3 regions of the Algoriphagus halophilus genome follow, and region 3 is predicted to be linked to each of the others. Evidence: riboswitches for the same ligand, from Rfam matches in the RefSeq annotation. Region 3 holds a riboswitch; each other region holds the start of a gene.
The links. A riboswitch is a leader RNA that binds a small molecule or an ion and turns the genes downstream of it on or off. The one in region 3 is predicted to bind S-adenosylmethionine.

Region 1: another riboswitch for S-adenosylmethionine. It lies ahead of BUR11_RS18545 (trans-sulfuration enzyme family protein); the one in region 3 lies ahead of BUR11_RS07335 (O-acetylhomoserine aminocarboxypropyltransferase/cysteine synthase family protein).
Region 2: another riboswitch for S-adenosylmethionine. It lies ahead of BUR11_RS05015 (homocysteine S-methyltransferase family protein); the one in region 3 lies ahead of BUR11_RS07335 (O-acetylhomoserine aminocarboxypropyltransferase/cysteine synthase family protein).

The regions. Positions count from the first base shown of each region.
Region 1 covers NZ_FSRC01000003.1:430,565-438,829, reverse strand. Annotated here, with positions in the region: gene BUR11_RS18575 (Crp/Fnr family transcriptional regulator) at 1-332, opposite strand, end outside; gene BUR11_RS18570 (EcsC family protein) at 337-1,062, opposite strand; gene BUR11_RS18565 (M14 family metallopeptidase) at 1,212-3,932, opposite strand; gene BUR11_RS18560 (ribose-phosphate pyrophosphokinase) at 4,361-5,287, shown strand; gene BUR11_RS18555 (50S ribosomal protein L25/general stress protein Ctc) at 5,315-5,893, shown strand; gene pth (aminoacyl-tRNA hydrolase) at 5,974-6,534, shown strand; SAM riboswitch class I at 6,593-6,696, shown strand; gene BUR11_RS18545 (trans-sulfuration enzyme family protein) at 6,808-7,980, shown strand; gene BUR11_RS18540 (CBS domain-containing protein) at 8,034-8,265, opposite strand, start outside.
Region 2 covers NZ_FSRC01000001.1:1,175,199-1,183,463, forward strand. Annotated here, with positions in the region: gene BUR11_RS05005 (PAS domain S-box protein) at 1-3,662, shown strand, start outside; gene BUR11_RS05010 (hypothetical protein) at 3,722-5,038, shown strand; SAM riboswitch class I at 5,121-5,218, shown strand; gene BUR11_RS05015 (homocysteine S-methyltransferase family protein) at 5,277-6,326, shown strand; gene metH (methionine synthase) at 6,331-8,265, shown strand, end outside.
Region 3 covers NZ_FSRC01000001.1:1,740,220-1,748,484, forward strand. Annotated here, with positions in the region: gene BUR11_RS07315 (M20 family metallo-hydrolase) at 1-637, shown strand, start outside; gene argH (argininosuccinate lyase) at 647-1,981, shown strand; gene BUR11_RS07325 (SulP family inorganic anion transporter) at 2,091-3,626, shown strand; gene can (carbonate dehydratase) at 3,623-4,276, shown strand; SAM riboswitch class I at 4,364-4,472, shown strand; gene BUR11_RS07335 (O-acetylhomoserine aminocarboxypropyltransferase/cysteine synthase family protein) at 4,661-5,962, shown strand; gene BUR11_RS07340 (homoserine O-acetyltransferase family protein) at 5,969-7,021, shown strand; gene BUR11_RS07345 (DUF2147 domain-containing protein) at 7,041-7,484, opposite strand; gene pdeM (ligase-associated DNA damage response endonuclease PdeM) at 7,565-8,215, shown strand.

The DNA of each region.
Region 1 (8,265 bases), on a different contig from region 3:
CACGTTGGCTCTAATGAAATCAAAGACTTATCCGTTGGTAATTCATGTTTGAAGCTTTTAAAATCTCCAGCCCACCAGTTCTCATGAGGAAATGACAGGGTAAACTCTTTTCCAGATTCATCCATGTAAGAGTGCTGAAGTAATCCTTTTACGACGAAGTACTCAAATTTGCACATTCCTCCCGGAGCCTGAAGAAAAACCTTTGAATTAATATTCTCCGAAGTAAAATGGGCAGATATCATTTCAAAATCACTCACCGCCATCTTTAAGAAAGTGCTGATATGAGATTCCAATATTTCAAGACATGCGTTTTCTGCGATCATCTCTCCCATCTGTCTAATTATATGATTTCAAAATTCTTAATCTAAATGCATTCATAGCAGTTTTACCTAGCTGCTCCGTTAGTTTATAATTGGCGATGGCCCCTACCCCAGCACCAACCAGAGGAACTAACTGAGCCAATTTGGCCAGGTCTATATAATCCCGATAATCCAACTGAAAGGTTTTCCAGTCAAACTCATTTAAATCCTTTGGTAGAGTATCCTTGTAATTATCCCAGTCCTCAATCAACCCTATTAAATCATTCCTCCTTTGTTGAGATGAAAAGCTCAATTGAAACACATAAAGTAAAAAAAGGCGCTCTTGAAAATCTTTGGTATCAAACCCATAAATAGACGCGATATCGAAGAGCATTTTCATTTTGATAGTAAGAAATGCTGGAAAATCCGCAAACCCGAGTAATATTCCTCCAGCTCCTGTGATAGCCCCCTCCACTGAGGCCGTATTTCTATACCATTTTATTCTACTCCTAACCTTGGACTCCCTTTCTTTCAGGCTTAATTCATTTTTAATTTTTGGACGAATTAAGGTTGAACCAGAAATAACGAGCTTTACCATATTTTCAATCGCCGTGGTAATCACTCGATGAACTTTATCAGGAATCCAGTTATTTACTTTCTTTTGCACCCCATGTGTGATTTTACCAAACAAACCCGACTTCTTTTTCATTTTAAAAAGCCAAAGCCCTAATTCGGCATTCACATATTCCATGTAAATATCCATTCAGTTCTATTTTTTTTATACTAAAAGGGGAACTCAGGATCATCTGTCAACTCCTCCTACTCCCTTTACTAAAAATCACTCCGCTAAGTTTAATAAAAAAAAGCTGCCCCAAAAGGACAGCTTTTAAAACTTAACGCCTGATTATATTGCTATTTATATAATCCATTAAATAAAAGTTTGAAGGTACCATGAGATTGAGCTCTAAAGGTAATCTCAGGACCAAAAGCAAACAGTTTTCCTTTACCTATCTGTGCCTCAAATGCAGTCACCCCATTTTTCAGATAGGATTGTCCCCAAGCCCATCCACTTCTCAATGGTTCCTCTTCTCCAAACCAAGCAATAGGCTTCACTCCCATTTTTGCAGCATTTGGAGCCAACTTGAACACGGGACTTCGATTGAACATGATATAAGCGGTTTCTCCCATTCCATAATTCGCTGGAGAATTTGTATCTATATTCATCTCCAATACAGAACCAGGAATGTAATATTTTTCACCACTTAGGGAAATAGCCTTTCCATTAGGGCCAATTTCCGTTAACGCATCCTCCACAGGAAGGTCCAAGTGATAAGCCAAATCCGTCGCGCTACCTACCGCAATTACTTTTCCGCCATTGGAAATAAACTCCTTTAGCTGAGGAATAGACTTGCTAGTGGAAATCCCCCCAAGCATATGACGATACTCTTCAGGAACATCTTCTGCATCAGGTTGTCTTCTACTGTATCCTCTGGAATTCTGACTAGGGATTCCTGGACCTATAAATAATAGAACGTCATATTTATCATTTAAATTGCCATTATCAATTTCTTGAGGGAAAACTAATTCAAATGGGAAATGAAATTGTTCCATCATCCATCTTACCCAACCGGAAGGCATAGAGCCTCCGTAATAATCAAAAAGACCAATTCTTGCGGGCTTGATTTCAGTTGCTCCTGAGGGTTGCTTCGTGGCAATAGGATACACACCATATTCACTTGCAGCTTTTTCAAGGACTTTTTTACCAGCTCCCCCTACGTAAAATGAGCCCGCAGGCAACCCATTTACCGGAGAAGTAGTTCTGTATACTTTGACTTTCGCTTGAAGCAAGTCATTTACAGCCATAAAGCTATTATTTCCTCTTGCATCGAGCAGGTATCCTGAGCCATTGACCAAATCTTTTGACTCCGGAGTCAATAATTCACCATACGGCATTCGCTCAAAAGGCCCGTCAAAATCATCCATGATTCGATCTACCTCAGAACCCATTTGGTAAGCTAAAGTCCAACCTGCAGCATCATAAGGTCTAATAGGAGGTCCTCCTGGGTACAAGAAATCATTCGGATGGTCTTGAGGCTCGAACATGTCAATCACATGAGGTCTAAAAGCCTGATCCGTCTTCACAATGTAGGATCCCGCCGGATAAGACTTCCCATTTACTGTGAAATCTGCCGTCGCTTTATGAACTAAAATCCCTGACTTTATCAATGCATTCAAGAATTTAATCGCAGTTGGGAAATCTGGCTGATCTGCAGACAAAATATAACCTCTTGGGTCTCTTCTGTCAGGGTCTTGGTAAACGGAGTCATAAAACTGTTTTGGGATTCCAGATCTAAAGCCAAAATAAACTGCATCCTCATCTTCCTCAGATTTTTTCTTTTGGGAAGCTTGAAATGCATCCTGTACGGCTTTGGCATATTTTGGATACATGGTCCAGTTGTCCTTGCTCCCCTTTTCAATTGAATTCCTACCCATCAAATAGATGTTGTAAAGCAATTCGTCTCCATGTCTTACTGCATGGTTTAGGATGGCATAGTTGAGAGATACAGAGTAGTCGATGGATCTTCTAAAGTGCCAATCTTGTGGAGCCACTGGGTAAGGAGTACCATTATTAGGAATTAATCTATCCGGAACCAATGGAACAGAAGAAGGGGTCGGACTACCAATAATTTCAGTCAAAATCCCGATGATGTTATGATAGTAAGGAGTAGTTCTTAGGCCTCCATTCCACCAAGTTGAAAAAACTGAACCGTCTAATCTGGTATAACCTGGTTTATCTTCTTGATGTAATCTATTGATCATGGCAGCCCCTACTCCATCTAAACTGGTAATAATTAGCGGATCAAAAACATGGTTGAAGGGATCTCTATAAGGAGGTCCTGCCACTACTGTCCCTGCTGGTCCAGATTGGTGGTGATTGTAAATAATCTGAGGGATCCATTCTACATATTGTTGAAGTGACATATTTGCCGCCTCACTCATATTATTCATGTAAAAATCCCTGTTATTATCATGCCCAACATATTTCTGATAAAGGATGGGAATATTCTGATTTCTTTTTTCGGGGTCTTCCTCACTCATGTACCAATCAGAAACAATCTCCATTCCGTCAGGATTGGCATGAACCAAAAGGATAATAACATTATCCAAAATCTTCATGGTCTCCTCATCAGTTCTGGAAGCCAATTGATACAACGTTTCGATTAATTGATGGGGACCTACCACTTCCGTAGAATGAAGACCTCCATCAATCCAAACTACTGGTTTTCCTTCAATTACCAGGCTCTCTGCCTCTTCTTTGGTTATTTCAGCACGAGCAAGGGTTTGGGAAATTTCCTTATATCGATCTAATTTTTCGAAATTGGCGGGAGCAGTTACGATCATCATGGGATGGGATCTTCCATACTCCGTTTTTCCTATCTCTACCAATTTTACTCGGTCACTGGCATCAGCAACTTTTTTAAAATATTCTTCTGATTGAGAGAAGGTGGCTAGCTTATAATCATCACCAATATCAAACCCAAAATGAGATTTAGGTGTTGGGATGGATTGAGCAAAAAGTCCAAATGACCAAATGCTCAATAGTAATGTAAAGAGCGTAAAACGTTTTTTCATGTGATAATTTTTGGTTGATGGTTGATTAAACCATTTCTAAAATACTATGAAAAAAAAAGGTTTGCATTCCACTTACATACTTTCTGTCTTTTTTTACAGGATCGGAACTATACGTCAATGAAGTTTAATTGAAATAGAAAAATTTCAAATTTTTAAAATAAATCATCGATTTTCAGATCGAAACAAGACCAAAAATTAAGTTTTATTTGGAATGATAAACATGGGCAAACGGAGGGTTGTACAAGAGACCCTTCAGAAATCAGGTCCCTAAAGTCTATTTCATCTTGATTAAAGAATGAAAATTCCAATCAAATAAAGTCTTTGCAAACATATATTTTGAATGAATTCCATTTGATTTAGCCTTACCATCAATTTTTACTATTTTTGCCTCTGAAACCTTTCTTTCTTCTCCGAATAAACCACCGAATATGTCCGAAGTCAAAATCTTCTCAGGCGGAAACAGCCTTGTTTTAGCAGAAAAAATAGCAAAAAACTACGGTAAAAAACTTGGCGATCTAACCATGTCAAAATTCAGCGATGGGGAAATGTCTCCAAGCTTTGATGAGTCAATTCGAGGATGCACTGTGTTTTTAATCCAGAGCACGAACCCACCAAGTGACAATCTTTTGGAACTTTGCCTAATGATAGATGCTGCTAAGCGAGCAAGTGCTTATAAGGTATGTGCTGTTATTCCTTACTTTGGATATGCCAGACAAGATAGAAAAGACCGTCCAAGGGTTTCCATTGCAGCGAAAGCAATTGCCAATATGATTACCTCAGCAGGAGCAGACAGGATTATGACTTGCGACCTACATGCTGGACAAATTCAAGGTTTTTTTGACCTACCTTTGGATCACTTGAATGGATCAGCTATCTTTGTGCCCTATTTGAGCGGACTCAGCTTAAACAACATGATTTTCGCGGCACCAGATGTCGGGGGAGTTGCAAGAGCAAGAGCCTATGCTAAGCACTTTGAAGTGGAAATGGTAGTCTGTGATAAGCACAGAAAAAGAGCCAATGAAATTGCTTCAATGCAGGTAATCGGGGATGTTGAAGGGAAAGACGTGATTTTAGTGGATGATTTGGTGGATACTGCCGGAACCTTGTGCAAAGCAGCTCAAATCATCATGGAAAAAGGAGCTACTTCCGTAAGAGCCATAGTAACTCATGGCGTTCTTTCTGGAAAGGCTTATGAAAATATTGAAAATTCAGTTTTGGAAGAATTGGTGATCACAGACACCATCCCTTTAAAACAAAAATCTTCAAAAATTAAAGTATTGACAGTAGCAGACTTATTTGCCAAAGCTATACATGCGGTAACGGGTCACACTTCTATCAGTTCTTTATTCATTTAAGAACCAATTTTATTAAATATATATCTTATGAAAACACTTGAGATTATAGGGTTTAAAAGAGCAAATCTCGACAGTGCCTCTCTAAATGAAATCAGAGAAAGCGGCAATGTTCCCTGTGTAGTTTATGGACCAGGTATTCCTGAGCAAATCCACTTCTCTTCTCCAATCATTTTGTTTAGAGATTTGATTTACACTCCAGAAGTACATTTAGTAGAATTGAACATTGAAGGAACAATCGTAAAGGCTGTTTTGAAAGATGCGCAATTCCACCCAGTAAGTGAAACTTTGCTTCATGCAGATTTCATGGCTTATACTGAAGACAAGCCAATCAAATTTGAAATTCCTGTAAAAGTTGTTGGTAACTCTCCAGGTATCGCAAAAGGTGGTAAGCTTGAATTCAAAACAAGAAAGCTTAAAGTAAAAGGATTGGCATCTCAACTTCCTGATTTTATCGAAGCAGATATTTCAAACCTTGATTTAGGTAAATCTTTCAAAGTAGCTGAATTATCAGCTGATGGATTCGAAATCCTAACTAGCCCTAATGTTTCTCTTGTTACGATCGGTATTCCAAGAGCACTTAGAGGAAAGAAAACTGAAGAAGCTTAATCTTCATAGCATCAACACAGAAATCCTGCCCTTTAAAACGGGCAGGATTTTTTATTTTTACGCATTGATCAACCCCTCTTATGAAATACCTCATTGTAGGCTTGGGAAATATCGGGCCTGAATACGAATTGACTCGACATAATATTGGTTTTCTTACTGTAGATCGGCTCGCAGACAAAGAATCCATTTCTTGGGAAAGTAATCGACTTGCCTTTAAATCAGAATTTAAATACAAAGGAAGGTCCATCCACTTGATCAAGCCTACTACCTATATGAACCTCAGTGGGAAAGCCATGAACTACTGGATGAAGGAACTGAATATCCCCAAAGAAAATGTCTTGGTTCTGGTTGATGATGTAGCCATTCCTTTTGGAAGTCTTCGAATGAAACCAAAGGGTAGTGCTGCCGGGCATAATGGCCTGAAAAATATTGAAGCACTGACTGGGGGACAAAACTACCCCCGATTGAGAATGGGTATTGGGGATGATTATCCAAAAGGAAGGCAGGTCGATTATGTGTTAGGCAAGTTTACGCAAGATGAATTTATAGAACTTCCTCTCATCATGGATAAAGCCATCGAGATGATATTGTCATTTTGTACGATAGGAATCGAACGAACGATGAATCAATACAATAATTAAATCAATAGATTTGGAAATACCCGAAACACGGGTTTACTTTGTATCACTTCAGGCAACTGATTTATAAAGAAGAGGCGAGAGAATAGGCTCATTGACCCTCTGGCAACCATCCCCCTTGGGCGGAAAGGTGCCAAGTCCTACCCTTAGCGGGAACTATAAATTGGCTTTAAAAACAAAAATCCCCTTTTTAGTTCGATTTGACCGCTTTTGGTTTGACTTTCTCAAACTAACTAGAGCCTATCTATGTCATACCAATAAATAAGGCATTCCGTGATGAGCAAGCATTTTGAAACTAATTCCATCCGAATCACTCCGTCGAAATCGAATCAAAAGGAGCATTCAGCTCCGATTTACCTTACTTCCAGCTTTACATTTGAATCTGCCGAAGAAGCAAGAGCTACCTTTTCTGAAGAGATACAGGGTAATATTTATTCAAGATATGCCAATCCCAATTCAAGCGATCTAATTGAGAAAATCTGTGCAGCAGAAGGTACTGAGATGGGTATTGCCACAGCATCTGGAATGGCAGCCATGTTTGGAAGTATTGCTTCTTTATTACAACAGGGAGATCATGTCCTAGCATCAAGATCTTTGTTCGGGTCTACGCACCAATTGTTAACTCGAGTATTTCCTAAATGGGGCATCACCTCAACTTATGGGGATATTTCTGATATTGACAACTGGGAAAAGTTAGTGCAGCCTAACACCAAAATGCTTTTTATTGAGACTCCGTCCAACCCTGGACTGGAAATTATTGATTTGGAATGGGCGGGCAACTTCGCCAAGGTACATAATCTGATATTGGTAGTGGACAATTGTTTTGCTACTCCTTATTTACAACAACCCGCTAAATGGGGCGCACATATTGTCACCCATAGTGCCACGAAATATATTGATGGTCAGGGAAGAGTGCTTGGAGGCTTGATTCTTGGAACCGCAGAATTAATGAAGGAAGTGCAGTTTTTCACCAGACATACTGGGCCTGCTATTTCCCCATTTAATGCTTGGATACTTTCCAAAAGTATGGAAACCCTGGGGGTGAGAATGGACAGACATTGCGAAAACGCTTTAAAGACTGCCCAGTATTTTGAAGGGAATTCAGAATTAGAAAACGTAAAATATCCTTTCTTAAAATCACATCCCCAACATCATTTGGCCATCAAACAAATGAAACATGGTGGAGGCATTATTACTTTGACCGTAAAAGGTGGAGAAGAGCGTGCAAGGAAATTTATTGATCATCTTCAAATGATTTCAATTACTGCCAATCTAGGGGATAGTAGAAGTATTATTACTCACCCGGCTTCTACTACCCATAGCAAATTATCGGTAGAAGAACGGGCAAGAGTCGGGATTTCTGATGGACTCGTAAGACTATCCGTAGGACTAGAACATGTGGATGATATTATTGAAGATGTAGAGAGAGCCTTGCACTTATCCAAATAAAAAATCAAAATGAAAGCGCCCCCATAAGTATTATATGGGGGCGCTTTCTATTTCTACCAGGTTGTTTGTTTGAGTTTAGGAAAAGCCCTTATGACATCACTTAAACTTATTTGACCAATTAACACTCCATCTTTCAATACTGGAAATCTCCTGATTTTTAGTTCCAAAAACTTTTGTGCAGCATCAAAAAGCGATAATTCCTGACCTAAGGTAATCACATCGGTACTCATATGCTCTTTCACTTTACCAGGGAATTTTGGAGTATTGGTATACTTGCCTTTTATT
Region 2 (8,265 bases), 570 kb from region 3:
ATCAAGGGAATGGTAAAAAAGTCTACATAGAAAGTTTTGCCAAAAACCTTCAGCATCATCCTCAGATCAAAGGAGTGCTTTTTAGTGCTAGAGATATTACGGAATATATTCAAACCGACCTTTCCCTTCAGAGACGTTTCGAACTAGAAAATATCATCAATAAAATTTCTTCTCGTCTTTTGAATGGAAACCCAAAAGATCTCAGTAAGAACTTTCAAGAGTCCTTGGAGATTTTAAGTCCATTTTTGAACGCTCGATATTCTACTGTCCTATTTTTAAATTCAGAGGATGGGGGATTCGAAATATTAAGTAAATGGGAAAAGGAAGGTGAATACTCCATTCCAGATGCTCAATTAGTCTCAATAGTTGACTTGGTGAAAGAATCAACAAAATCCGAGGATTTTGGAAAAGTGAAACTCATTCGATCCACGGAGGAATCTTTTTTCATTTTAGTTCCAATAATTTCCTCTCATAAACTAAAAGGGGTGTTAGTTCTTGAGATTGATAATTTGACCAGTTATTTAGAAGAAAACGAACTTCAAATTTTGAGGCAATTGGGGGATATTCTATCCGGAGCTTATCAAGGAGGCCAATTACTTCGAAAAATAGAAAGAAATGAAACCTTACTTGCTACCACCGAGCTTCTGGCCAAGTCAGGATCCTGGAGGTACATCCCTGCTAGAAAGAGTTTTCATTTCTCAGGAGGTTTAGCCCATATGTTTGGTATGGGGGAAAGCCCAACCTATGCAAAATTTTCCAAGTTGATCTACAGCATGGAAAAAGAGTACCGACAGGGATTTATCCATAATCTGAAAGAAACAGTTGCCACCCATAAATCTACTTCGGGGGAATTTGTAATGCTCTCACCTGAAAAGAAGAAGGTGGTGATCCAATACGAAATAGATGCGAGGAAGCACTTTTTCAATCAACGTGTGGAAGTGGTAGGTTTTTGTACAGATATTACCCATAAAAGGGCCTCTGAGGAAAATTTACTGCTTCAATCTCAAATTTTAGCGCAGGTAAGCGACCCCATTGTGGTGACCGATCCAGACCTTAATTTCATTTATTTAAATGAAGCTGCTAGAGGGTTGTTGGGACAGAGTGGGAAACAAACTATATCAGGAAGCATCAAAGAGTATTTCAAATTTGAGGACAAGGATGCGAGTTTGAATGAATTTTTAATAAAAAAGGGGGAATCTTCCTTATGGAAGAATGAAGTGTTCATTAAAATTCTTGACCGTCCATTAGAACCATTTGATATTTCTATCCAGACTATTTTTTCAGAAACAAATGAAAAAATTGGGTTTTCATTTGTCTTAAGAAATCTAACTGAAAAATATGAAACCGAAAAGTTGGCTCGAAGGGCTCAAATGATTGTTGAAAATAGTCCAACCATTCTTTTTAGGACCGACCCCAACAATGATTTTGAATTGGTTTATATCTCAGAAAACATCAGTCGCTTTGGCTATGATTCCAAGACCCTTTTAAAAGAAAAAAAGTCTATACTGGATTTATTGTACCCTGAGGATGCACGTCAATTCAGAGAGAAAGCAAAATCGATTAAAACTGAGAAAGGAATACAATCATTTTCAGGAGCTTATCGGTTTAGAAATGCCAATGGGAAATATACTTGGGTAGAAGACCAGACTCAAGATGTACTCAATGATGCAGGAGAGATTATTCTGCATGAGGGAATTTTTCAAGATATCAATGATCGAAAAAATCTTGAGGAAATCAATGAAGAGCGAGATAGGCAATACCGAATCTTGGCTTCCAACATACCTGGTACCAATATCTTCTTGCTGGATAAAGAGAGGAAATACATAGTGGCAGAAGGAACCAATTTTGAGAATTGGGGAATGTCAAGTGAAGATTTTGAAGGGAAGTTTTTATGGGATGTCCAGCTGACCTCTTATGAGGAAGTGAATGAATTGTTGGACAAGGTTTATTATGAAAGGGAGATCATAGAATCTAAACTTCAAATAAACGGCCGGTATTATTCCAGAATTTTTAGACCTATCATTATCCGGGATGAGGTGGAATTTGTCTTGAGTATTATTCGGGACATTACGGAGGAACACCAGGCTAAAATTGACCTCCTACAATCGGAAGAGAAGTACAGAACCTTGGTAGAAGAATCTACAGAAATCATTTTCTCTTTGACCGAGTCATTTGATCTGAAATACGTTTCCCCGAATGTGCAGCAGTTTTTAGGTTACCAGGCAGAGGAGGTAATTGGAAGGTCGATTTTTGAGTTTCTGAACCCAGATGACATGGGTAAGTTTCAAGAAATGCTCGAAACCACTGAGGATTTTCTTTCTGTCAATCAATACTTGGAATTTCGTTTGAAGCATAAGAATGGTGAATTCAAAGTTTTCAATTCCAATGGAAAGATGGTTAAAACCAAAGATGGAAAGGAGAATTATTATACGGGGATTGCAAGAGATATTTCCAAGCTAAAAGAGGCTCAAAAAGAATTGTTGAAAGCCAAGGAAAATGCTGAGCAGGCTTCACAGATTAAGTCTCAATTCTTATCCGTGATGAGCCATGAAATCCGTACCCCAATGAATGCGGTGATCGGACTTTCACACTTGTTAGTGGAAGGGAACCCACGTCCTGATCAATTGGAGAATCTTAAAACCTTGCAATTTTCAGCAGAGAACTTAATGGCTCTGATTAATGATATTTTAGATTACAATAAAATTGATTCCGGTAAAGTGGAGTTGGAGTCAGTTCCTTTTGATCTTCAAAATGTTGTTTCTCGAATTGTCCATTCTCATAGTTTTCAAGCCCATGAAAAGTCAGTTTCAGTAGATTGTGAATTTGATCCAAACCTTCCAAATCAAGTGGTCAGTGACCCGATCAGGCTAGGTCAAATTATCAACAACCTCTTATCCAATGCCATTAAATTTACCGAACATGGGTTTGTAAAAATAGTCCTTGAAGAAATTCATAGAGACCATGAATTTACGGAGATAGAATTTAGGTTTGAGGATAGTGGGATTGGTATACCTGAAGATAAACGAGAAAGTATTTTTGAGGCTTTCACACAAGCTTCTTCTTCCACCACTAGAAAATACGGTGGTACCGGTCTGGGATTAGCAATTGTTAAAAGGTTGGTAGAATTATTTGGGGGTGAAATTTCAGTGAGCGCAAGAGAAGGGGGAGGAAGTGTTTTTAGGTTTACTTCTAAACTTCAAATAGGAAAACTACATCGGGTAGTAAATAAAGATGGGGTAGGTGATTTGGGAAAGGCTCTCCAAGAGGCATCCATCTTAGTAGCAGAGGACAACTATGTCAATCAAATTCTTATTCAAAAATTTCTAAAGAAATGGGAAGTTGGAAGATTAGTCATCGTTTCAAATGGGAAAGAAGCTCTTGAAAAATTTAAAGATGAGGATTTTAATTTGGTCTTATTGGATCTTCAAATGCCGGTGTTGGATGGCTTTGAAGTAGCCCGATCTATTCGTTCCTATCAGCAAGAAATGAAACGAAAAACCCCGATTTTAGCTTTGACAGCGACTTCACTTCAAGAGGTGAAAGATCAGTTAATAGAGATAGGATTTAATGATTTTATTCCAAAGCCATTTGTCCCAGAGATACTCTACGAAAAATTAATTTTTCATCTAAGCGGTAAAGATCACTCTGAAATGTCGGTTTAGCATTACTTTTGCCTTGTAAGGTTTCGGACCAGTTGGCCTATTTCTAATAGAGTGATTAAATGCCTTTTTTTTCAAGATTATTTCTGTTAATCCTTTGTTTTGGGATTTTCTTCAGTGCTTCCGCCCAAAGACTTGTAACCAAAAGACCATCCTTCTATTTTTTGGCAGGTACTTCAGGAGCGAAGTTGAATCAATTCGATAAATTGCTGGAAGAGAGAGGGCTTACGGGCCTAAGAAATAGGTATAACACCATTGGGTTGGGGTATCAGGTAAGGTATAATGATTTTGTCATCGGGATGGAACTTTATCATAATAGAGGTTCTAAAAGTGAGTTTGATCACTACAAGTTATATTATAGAACATCCAGAGCTTTATTGAATGTGGGATATGCCTTTATAGAAGAGTCAAGATTTCAACTCATTCATTATATGTCGGTGGGAGCAGGATTTTTGAATTTTCAGATGCTACCACAACATCCCAGCGAGAATTTAGGTGATTTTTTGAATGATCCATCCCAGGGATATATTCTAAGGAAAAAGGATATCCAAAAAGGCACCAAACATTATGGGAATTTTTTAACTGAAATAGGTTTCCAGCTTAGTTATGATTTCGATATTCTAGGCAGAAACGAAGCCTTAGAAGTTTTGATGAAATTAGGTTATGGATTTAGCCCTTTTGAGGGCAAATGGAACCTTAACGGAATTTCTTTTGACAATGCTCAAAGTGGTGCATTTATTAGGGTTGGCGCCGGATTGACCTTACCAGATAGAAATTTCTTTTATAAAGATGCAAGTATCGGGGTTTCTATGATTAGTGGAATTCATTTTACTTCTCCTACTGAATTTAATGAGCAGCTGGAGGAAGCTGGTTTTAATGCCTTGGATGGTTCTCCTTCCAATTGGGGACTTCGAATTTTAGGCGAAAGTGGAAATCTGCTTTACGGTTCGGATGTCTATAATTTAGCTATGAATGGGGCAGCGAACAATATCAGAAACCATACTTTGAATAGTCTTCGTGTATATGGGAATCTTGGGATGAAATTTATCCAATATAGAAATATGTCTATTGGGGTATTGGGAGGGATTGGTTATGGAAATATCCGATATACTAATACCCAAAAGGGAAAACCGGATTTTCCAGAACTTTTTGAAAAGCCACGTTTTGATGGATACCTAAAGAATAGTGGCTTGATGGCCAAGCCAGAAATTTTTCTGGAATATGGGGTTCCTATTGGGAAAAGAAATCTATTTGATGTGATTCTTACAAGTTCATTTGGCTATGAGTTGCCTCTGGCTAATTACAAACTAGGAGACTTTAACATGTCTGGATATATGTCCGCTCCTTATTTGAGTTTTGGATTAGGGATCAGGCCTTAGTCGCAAAGCAATAAAATTTAATCCACCCAGCAAATTTGACCAGACAATCTGTTTTATTGGCAAAATGATATTACCTTTGGTCTGCTTATCGAGAAAGACCGAGGGAAGGGCCCTAAGACGTCTTAGCAACCTGTAGCCAAGGTGCTAACTCCCATCCCGATTTTCGGGAACAGATGAGCGGATAAGTCCAGGTACTTTTTTCCGTGTTTTGCTCGATTAGCTGTATAAAATAATAATGATGCAAAACAGAACCGAACTTCTACTTCAGCAATTTTCTAAAAGAATTCTAATTCTGGATGGTGCGATGGGGACAATGATCCAACGTTATACCCTTACGGAAGAAGATTTTAGAACACCTGAATTGGCTAATCATCCCAAGGCTTTGAAGGGCAATAATGACTTATTGTCTCTTAGCCGGCCTGATATCATCAAGGCAATTCATGCAGAGTATTTAGATGCTGGTGCAGATATTATAGAAACCAATACCTTTTCAGGAACCACTATTGCGCAAGAAGACTATGATCTTCCTCATTTAGCCTATGCTATCAATTATGAATCGGCAAAATTGGCCCGTGAAGTTGCTGAAGAATATAGTGCTAAAACTCCTGACAAACCAAGATTTGTAGCAGGAGCAATTGGCCCTACCAATCGAACCGCCTCGCTATCTCCAGACGTCAATGATCCAGGGTATCGAGCTATCACCTTTGATCAGCTTGCGACAGCCTATGCCGAGCAGGTCAGAGGATTGCTTGATGGAGGTGCTGATATACTATTGGTAGAAACGATTTTTGATACCCTGAATGCGAAAGCCGCACTTTATGCAATCCAGGATGTCTATGAAGAACGGGGAATTCCATTGGATCCTCAAGATGGAGGAATTCCAATCATGATTTCTGGAACGATTACAGATGCTTCCGGAAGAACCCTTTCAGGCCAAACCACAGAGGCATTCTTGATTTCTGTATCCCATGTTCCCTTGCTGTCAGTCGGTTTGAATTGCGCCTTGGGAGCAAAGGAATTAAGACCTTATTTGAAAGTATTGGCTCAAAAAGCGCCATTCTATGTGAGTGCTTATCCCAATGCGGGATTGCCCAATGAATTTGGAGCATATGATCAGGGAGCGAATGAAATGGCTGATCAAGTAAGAGACTTTTTAAAAGAGGGCATGCTCAATGTCTTAGGAGGTTGCTGCGGGACTACTCCTGAGCATATTGCCGCACTGGCAAAACTTGCAGCAGGCTACGAGCCAAGAAAATTACAACAAGAAGTAGAAGAAACCCTGGATTGAGGCGATGGAAACGAATCATTACATGAAATTATCTGGGTTAGAACCATTGGTTTTGACTCCCGAAATCAACTTTGTCAACATAGGCGAAAGAACCAATATTACAGGTTCTAAAAAATTCGCAAGATTGATCTTAAATGGTCAATATGATGAGGCGCTTGAAGTAGCATTGGATCAAGTAAGAGGTGGTGCTCAGGTTTTGGATGTCTGTATGGACGAAGGGATGCTTGATGGAGAAATGGCCATGGTCAAATTTTTAAATTTGATAGCCTCCGAACCAGAAATCAGTAGAATTCCCATCATGATTGATAGCTCTAAATGGGCTATTATTTTGGCTGGATTAAAATGTATTCAGGGGAAAGGGATCGTAAACTCTATTTCCCTGAAGAATGGGGAAGAGGAGTTTATCAGCCAAGCCAAAACGATCAAGAAATTTGGAGCAGCAGTGGTGGTAATGGCTTTTGACGAAGATGGTCAGGCCGATACTTATGATCGTAGAATTGAAATTTGTGAACGTAGTTATAGAATCCTGGTAGATCAAGTCAAGTTTAATCCCCAGGATATCATTTTCGATCCTAATATATTTCCAGTAGCAACAGGAATGGAGGAGCATAGAAGAAATGCTTTGGACTTTTTCTTGGCTACCAAATGGATCAAAGAGAACTTGCCGGGAGCCAAGGTGAGTGGAGGAGTTAGTAACGTCAGTTTTTCTTTTCGAGGAAATAACCCGGTAAGGGAAGCCATGCATGCGGCCTTTTTGTACCATGCTATCCATCATGGGATGGACATGGGTATTGTCAATCCTACCATGCTGGAAGTCTACGATGACATTCCTAAGGACTTGCTGGAAAAAGTAGAAGATGTTCTTTTTGATCGAAGAGAAGATGCTACTGAGCAATTGTTGGAATTTGCTGAAACAGTAAAAACTTCGGGCAAGAAAGAAGTGGTCAATGAGGCTTGGAGATCTGACCCGGTAGCCAAAAGAATCGAACATGCCTTGGTCAAAGGAATTTTGGACTTTATTGTCGAGGATACTGAAGCGGCAAGATTGGAATTAACTAACCCATTAAAGGTGATTGAAGGACCATTAATGGATGGAATGAATGTGGTAGGAGATTTATTTGGAGAAGGTAAAATGTTTCTTCCCCAGGTAGTTAAGTCTGCTAGAGTGATGAAAAAGGCAGTTGCTTACCTGGAGCCTTTTATGCCTTTACCAGAAGAGGGGCAGGAAGAAAGCTCCTTGAAGAAAATTTTGATGGCAACGGTCAAAGGAGATGTGCATGATATTGGGAAAAATATCGTTGGAGTTGTCTTAGCTTGTAATAGCTACCAAATCATCGATTTGGGAGTGATGGTGGATGCACAGAAAATCATTGACGAAGCGATCAAAAATAAAGTGGATATCATAGGTTTGAGTGGATTGATTACCCCTTCATTAGATGAAATGGTCAATGTGGCTTCCGAAATGGAAAGACAAGGGTTGAAAATTCCTTTGTTAATTGGAGGAGCTACGACTTCTAGAATTCATACCGCAGTTAAGATAGATCCGGTTTACAGCGGGACTGTCGTTCATGTGACAGACGCTAGTAAATCCGTACCTATTGCAGGGGAAGCAATTTCGGAGGAGACGAAAGAGGCTTACAGATTAAAGATAAAGGAGACATATGCTCGATTGAGAGTAGAGCATGAATCCAAGCAAGCTGTAAAACAGTTGGTTTCTTATGAAGAGGCAAAAGCCAATCCAGTAGAAATAAATTGGGAAAGTTTTGTTTCGGTAGAGCCGAGCCAACTGGGGAATACCGTTTTAAAAGAACTAGATCTCAATGTATTGCGAAATTACATTGATTGGACTCCTTTCTTTAGTACTTGGATGCTAAGTGGTAGATACCCGAAGATATTAGAAGATCCAGTAGTGGGCATAGAAGCCAAAAAGTTATTGGCT
Region 3 (8,265 bases):
GTTGCCGGCTTGTGAGCTGGCTATTGTAGGTGAACCTACCCTATTGGATATGGCAGTCGCCGAAAAGGGATTGATGGTAATTGATGCAAGGTCCCATGGAAAGGCAGGCCATGCAGCACGGGAAGAAGGAGAGAACGCCCTGTATTTGGCTTTGGATGATTTGATTAAAATCCGGGATTTTCAATTCAAAAAAGTCTCTCCTTTCCTGGGCAAAACAAAAGTATCGGCTACGGTAATCCAGGCAGGAAAACAACATAATGTGGTACCGGATCTTTGTGAATTCACTTTGGATGTTCGGGTAACTGACGCATATACCCTGGAAGAAGCATTAGATGAATTGGCTTCCAATTTGAATTGTGATTTAAAACCTAGATCGTTGAGGCTTCAATCCTCTCATGTACCGGAAGGTCACCTGATATTGGACATCGCAAAGGATATGGGGATCAAAACCTATGGTAGTCCTACCCTTTCGGATCAAGCCTTGATTCCCTATCCATCTGTAAAAATTGGTCCCGGAGATTCTGCTAGATCACATACAGCAGATGAATTTATTTATTTGAACGAAATTCAAAATGGGATTTCCAAGTACATCGCTATCCTGGAATCCTACTCAAAATCAGTTAAGAGCGCCCTCTAATAATACACTATGAAACTTTGGCAGAAAGAAGCAGGAAATAAAAAAGAAGTAGAAAACTTTACCATTGGAAGAGATCCTGAATTTGACATTATTTTGGCTCCTTTTGATGTGTTGGGGTCTATGGCACATGCTCATATGTTAACTAAAGTGGGCCTATTGACTAAAGAGGATAATGAAATCCTTCAAAAAGGATTGAAAGAAATCTATTTTGAAATTGAGAAAGGTCAATTTACCATTGCTCCCGGAGTAGAGGATGTTCATTCTCAGGTAGAATTCCTGCTTACGGAGCGCTATGGTGAAGTAGGAAAGAAACTACACAGCGGAAGAAGCAGAAATGACCAAGTGTTGGTGGATTTGAAGTTATATTACCGAGCTGCAATTCGAAGTTTAGTGGAAGAAGCTACCACTCTTTTTGATTTATTGCTTCAGCTTTCTGAAAAACATAAAAAAGATTTAATGCCAGGGTATACGCATACGCAATTAGCCATGCCTTCTTCCTTTGGTTTATGGTTTGGATCCTTTGCTGAAAGCATTACCGAAGACATGGGATTACTTCAGGCTTCCTTTGATTTAGCGAATAAGAATCCTTTGGGTTCCGCTGCTGGTTACGGATCAAGCTTCCCTCTTGACCGAACTTATACCACTTCATTATTAGGTTTTGCCGATCTCCATCATAATGTAATCAATGCACAAAACAGCAGGGGAAAAACGGAAAGAACCATTGCTTTTGGTCTTGCAGGATTGGCAGGTACCTTGAATAAATTGGCAAGTGATATCTGTTTGTTTATGAACCAGCACTTTGGGTTTATTTCATTTCCGGATGAATTGACTACGGGAAGTAGCATCATGCCTCATAAGAAGAATCCAGATGTATTTGAGTTGATGCGGGCCAAAACCAATCAGGTTCAAGCTGTTCCAAATACAATCAATCTATTATTGACGAATACCACAACAGGGTATCATCGGGATTTGCAATTGTTGAAAGAAGAAATTTTTCCAGCAATTGAAACGATGAAAGATTGTTTGGAAATGTGCTCTTTTATGTTGAAATCCATTAAAATCAAAGAAGAAATTCTTCAAGATCCTTTTTATAAGCACGTGTTTTCTGTGGAAGTGGTGAACGAGTTGGTTTTGAATGGTATACCCTTTAGAGATGCATATAAGCAAGTAGGCTTGGATATTGAATCAGATAATTTTTCTCCAGACCAAAGTAAAATTTCACATACCCATGAAGGTAGTATTGGGAATCTATGTTTGACCGAAATTCAAGCAAAAATGGATCGTGCTGTTGAAGGGTTTAACTTTAGTAAAATAGATCAATCATTTGAGGATTTACTGAGTTAATCTTCTTTATTAATTCGAAAAAGCCGAATAATATTGTATAATATTGATACTTTAGACTGGGTTTTACGTATACCTAGAGTTGAATTTTAGACAATTGTTAATTTATCTTATGCTTTTTGGAGAAAATCTTAAATATGATCTAAAGTCTAGCCTAGTTGTATTTTTAGTTGCCCTGCCTCTTTGTCTGGGAATTGCCATTGCAAGTGGGGCCCCTCCTATGTCCGGTTTGATTGCTGGGATTGTGGGAGGAATAGTAGTGGGATCAATTTCAGGTTCTCATGTCAGTGTAAGTGGGCCTGCTGCTGGATTAACAGTGGTCGTATTAGACTCTATTTCCTCATTAGGAACTTTCCCCCTCTTTTTAGCTTGTTTGGTTTTTGCAGGTTTCATTCAACTAGGTTTAGGCTTAGCCAAAGCTGGGGTGTTGGGATATTATTTCCCACATTCTGTCATTAAAGGAATGCTGACAGCCATTGGATTAATATTGATTTTAAAACAGATTCCTCATGCTTTGGGCTATGATAAAGATACCATGGGTGATGAGGCTTTTTTACAAAGTGATAATCACAACACGTTTTCAGAAATATGGTACGCATTTGAATTCAATAGCCCAGGAGCAATTGTTATTGTGCTTGTAGCGTTGGGGATATTGATTGCATTTGAGCAACCTCAGATTAAGAACCATCGAATCCTTGGATTGGTACCAGGCGCCCTATGGGCTGTGGTTTCCGGAATTTTGATTAATGCGAGTTATTCTTTTTGGAAGCCAGAGTGGATTTTGGATGGAGAACATTTAGTGACCATTCCTACCGTATCAAATTTCGGTGAGTTAGGAAACCTTATCACTTTCCCTGATTTTTCTTTAATAATGGATAGTTCCTTTTGGGTAATCGCAGTCACCTTAGCAGTGATTGGTTCTATTGAGACCTTGTTGAGTGTGGATGCTGCAGATAAGATGGATCCACAAAAAAGAATTACACCTTCCTCCAGAGAACTGGTGGCTCAAGGAATAGGAAATTCTATATCTGGATTAATTGGTGGACTTCCTGTAACTGCTGTTATTGTCAGAAGTACCGCAAATATTTCCAGTGGCGCAAAAACAAAAATGTCTGCTGTTTTTCATGGGATCTTACTCATGGTTTTGATATTGGCAATCCCTGGAGTATTGAATCAAATCCCCTTAAGCTGCTTAGCTGCCATTCTATTTTTAGTGGGATATAAACTCGCCAAACCTGCCATTTTTGTTTCAGTATATGAAAAAGGATGGTCTCAATTTATCCCATTCGTAGTGACGGTATTAGCCATTTTATTTACAGATTTATTAATTGGAATTGGAATAGGAATGGCTTTTGGATTATTCTTTGTTATCAAGACCAACTTCCAAAAATCTATCAGATTCACAGAATTAAATGGCAACTATTTAGTGCAATTACAAAAAGATGTAAGCTTTTTGAATAAAGCTCCTCTGATGAAAGAGCTTTCCAAAATCCCTAATGGTTGTCAGGTTATTATCAATGCGGAGAAAGCCCGTTTCATAGATCATGACATTCAAGAGGTATTGAATGATTTTATTCTGACCTCCATGGATAAAAATATTGAAGTTACCACGGAAGGCTTCCGTTATAAATTAACCAAAACTGTATGAACCCTTACGAAAAACTATTACTTCAAAATAAGGCATGGTCAGAAGAAATGACTGAAACTGACGGCTCATTCTTTGAGCGATTGTCAAAGCAGCAAAAGCCAAAATTCTTATGGATTGGATGTTCAGATAGCCGTGTTCCTGCAAATGAGATCACAGGGACAGACCCGGGAGAGATTTTTGTACATAGGAATATTGCCAATATGGTGGTTCACACTGACTTGAATTTGTTAAGTGTATTACAATATGCAGTAGAAGTATTGGAAGTGGAATACATCATCGTTTGTGGACATTACGGCTGTGGTGGGGTAAGTGCTGCGCTAGGGCATAATCATCTTGGTTTAATCAATAAGTGGCTTCGCAATATCAAAGAGGTTTATAAAACCTATAGCCAAGAATTGGATGCTATAGAAGATGAGGAAAGTAGAGTGAATAAACTTGTAGAGTACAATGTCATTGAACAATGCCAGGATCTCATTAAAACATCCATTATCCAAAAAGCATGGAAGACAAGGAAGGCTCCTCACATTTTTGGTTGGGTGTACGGAATAGATAATGGGAAGGTATCTGAATTGATAAAAATTGAGCCTGATTTTGAAAATATTCATCCAATTTTTAGATACGACCCGAATCAGTTAGATAAGATCTTTTAGAAATATTTAGTCCCAAAAACAGATTTTGTTTTGAAAATCAAAATAAGGGCTATTTATTTGCATCATCCTTCACTTTTTAAGTGCTAGGATTTATAAAGAAGAGGCGAGAGACAGGCTCATTGACCCTCTGGCAACCTGGAAAGTCCAAGGTGCCAATTCCTGCCATTTGAGAAGGTCTCGAATGGAACTATAAATTCTTTGCGGCATGAACGTTGGATTTAATCTCTTCCCTTTATCGGTACTAGCAGTTTTTAATTTCCGTTTTTGGAATAAGAACATCCTTTGCTCTCAAGGGGCGGTTTTGTCGCATTCCCCATTTTGTATCAATCTTTTAATATTTAAGGGTACCCACTACCCTATCTTTTCATTAAATCCCTAATAACTATGTCAAACTTAAAATTTGAAACCCTTCAACTACATGCTGGTCACCAGCCTGATACAGCTACCAATGCCAGGGCAGTCCCAATTTATCAAACCACTTCCTATGTGTTTAATAGTGCGGAGCATGGCGCTAATCTATTTGGATTAAAAGAATTCGGAAACATCTATACCAGGATCATGAATCCTACTACAGAGGTGTTTGAAAACAGGATGGCGGCCCTTGAAGGAGGAGTGGCGGCCGTAGCGACTGCTTCAGGTCAAGCAGCGCAGTTTTTGGCTTTAAATAATATCATGAGTGCGGGGGACAATTTTGTTTCTACTTCATTTTTATATGGAGGTACTTACAATCAGTTTAAGGTCGCTTTTAAAAGAATAGGCATAGATGCAAGATTTGCCAAAGGAAATGATGCGGCTTCTTTTGAATCTCTTATTGATGAGAAAACGAAAGCCATTTACCTGGAAACCATTGGAAACCCAGAATTTAATATTCCTGATTTCGATTCCATTTCTGCTTTGGCAAAGAAGCATGACATTCCTTTGGTAGTAGATAATACATTTGGTGCAGGTGGTTATTTATTCCAACCTATTAAGCACGGAGCAAGTATCGTCACCTCCTCTGCCACCAAGTGGATTGGGGGGCATGGTACTTCGATCGGAGGGATTATCATTGATGCCGGAAATTACAATTGGGGGAATGGAAAATACCCACAGTTTTCCGAGCCTTCAGAAGGATACCATGGATTGAACTTCTGGGAAGTATTTGGAGAAAATAATCCACTGGGCCTTCCTAACATTGCCTTTGCAATACGCGCAAGAGTAGAGGGACTTCGAGATTTTGGGCCGGCTATTTCTCCTTTCAACTCCTTCTTACTGCTTCAGGGAATTGAAACACTTTCTTTAAGAGTTCAAAGAACTGTAGACAATGCCCTGGCCTTGGCTACCTGGCTTGAAGCTCATCCAAAAGTTCAAAAGGTGAACTACCCTGGTCTCCCTTCTTCTCCTTACCATGCTTTGGCTAAAAAATATTTAAGAAATGGATTTGGTGGAGTATTAAGCTTTGAAATAAAAGGGGAAAAAGAGGAAGCTTCCACTTTTATCAATAGTCTTGAACTGGTATCACACCTTGCCAATGTGGGGGATGCCAAAACCTTAATTATTCAACCTTCTGCTACTACTCACCAACAATTATCCGATGAGGAACAATTGGCAGCAGGTGTCACCCCTACCCAATTGCGAGTTTCTGTTGGTATCGAGCACATTGATGATATCAAGGCAGATTTGCAACAAGCATTTGAAAAATTATAAGTATTAATGAATTTAAAAAGTCAATTCGCAACGATTACCATGTCCCAGGAATTGTTCCATTCGAGTACCCCTTTAGAACTAGAATCAGGTGAAATCCTCACGGAGTTTGATTTGAGCTATACTACGTATGGGGAATTAAATGAAGATGGTTCAAATGTAATCTGGGTCATTCATGCCTTGACGGGAGATTCCAATGCCGCAGACTGGTGGAATGGGTTGATAGGTGAAGACAAATTCTTTGACCCATCCAGACATTTCATCATCTGCGCTAATTTATTAGGCTCTTGTTATGGTTCTACTAGTCCACTAAGTGTAAATCCAGCTACTGGAAACACTTTTTATTACGATTTCCCCGAATTGACTACACGTGATTTGGCTGCTAGTCTAGAGCGGTTGAGAGTGCATTTATCCATTGAAAAAATCCATACTCTTATCGGAGGGTCTTTAGGTGGACAAGTTGGATTGGAATGGGCCTATTTGTTGGGGAAAAGGCTTTCAAATGCCGTAATACTTGCATCCACTTCAAAAAGTAGCCCTTGGGTAATCGGTTTGAATGAGGCGCAAAGAATGGCAATAGAGGCAGACCAATCATGGGGGGATAAAAAGGAGGATGCGGGAATCAAAGGTTTGGAAGCTGCAAGAGCCGTGGCCATGTTGAGTTATAGACATCCGGATGATTTCCAGAATAAACAGCTGGATACGGAGGAAAAACTCGATGGGTTCAGAGCCTCTTCCTATGTGAGGTATCAAGGCAATAAGATCACCAAAAGATTTAACGCCTTATCCTACTGGATTTTGAGTAAAACCATGGATAGTCATGATCTTGGGAGGAAAAGAGGTGGTCATCAAAAAGCTCTCAGTGAAATTCAAGCAAGAATTTTGGCAATTGGAGTAAATTCAGACTTACTGTTTTTGCCTGAAGAATCCAGGTTGATTTCCCAACATGCGAAAAAAGGGACTTACAAGGAAATTAATTCTACCGCAGGACATGATGCCTTCTTGATTGAATTCGAACAACTCTCCTATTTCTTACAATCATTTTATCTGGAAAATAAATAAGGCGGTGATTTCACCGCCTTTATTTTTCTACTTTGGTCCATTCTACCGTTTTGCCTAGCCAGGAAAAACCCAGGTAGCCTTTCACTTCTAATTTTTCTTTTCCTTTGAGTTTTACCTCACAGGAATAGGTTTTTCCTGAATTTGGATCATAGATTCTTCCATTTTTCCATATTCCATCCTCATATTTTAAGCCCTCTAAGATCGTCAAGCCCATAATAGGACGACTTCTTAATTCTTTCTTTTCATTTGCATTATCTAAAACAGGAGCCCCATCTTTGTGAGGATTATCCAACCAAATGATTTTCCCAAGGTATTGGTCCCCCGTATTCATGATTTGAATCTGAGCTGTTTTTTCAGTGTTGTACCAAACACCAAGAATTGGGGATTCAGATTGCGCATTGCTATTAAATGAAGAAACGATCAACACCAAAAATAAAACTGAAGCTAGTTGACATTTTTTCATAAAATCGACCAGTTTGATAATCTAATATTAAATAGATTGGTTACTAATTACATGACTACTAAAGATATCCCCTGAAAATAGTGATTTCACAGATAAACTTCCAGAAAACTAAACTTATTTTATTAAAAGAAAAAGCAGTATGGGTGCCTATTTTGAACTCCGTTTTCATAGCTGACTTACATTTTGGGAAAGCGAGTCATTTTAGAAAATCAGGAATTCCTATCCCAGAACCTATACACTTGGAAGATCTCGCTAATCTTCAATCCATCATAGAAAGCTATCATCCACAACATGTGTATTTTTTGGGTGATTTATTTCATAGTGATTGGAATGGACAATGGGAAGTGTTAAATCAATTTTTGGGAAGGTTCTCTCAGGTTAGCTTTCATTTGGTATTAGGTAATCACGATATATTAGATTCGAGTTTCTATACCCAATCGGCTTTTACGGTTTATAAAAGTCCAATTGAGTTAGGAGACCTGATGCTTTCCCATGAACCCATGGATGTAATTCCAGAACAGAAAATAAATTTATGCGGTCATATTCATCCGGGCATAAGACTTGTGGGGAAAGCAAGACAGTCTATTCGACTATCTTGTTTTTATTATAAGCCAAATCAGTTAATTCTTCCTGCTTTTGGAAGGTTTACTGGTTTAGCATTGATAAAACCTAGATCCACAGATCAGGTTTTTGGTATTACAAATGAAAAAGTGATTCCAATCCTTTCCTGATTTTCGATTGGTTATAAGGGATAGGCTGATTATTTTTGACGAGAAAACTA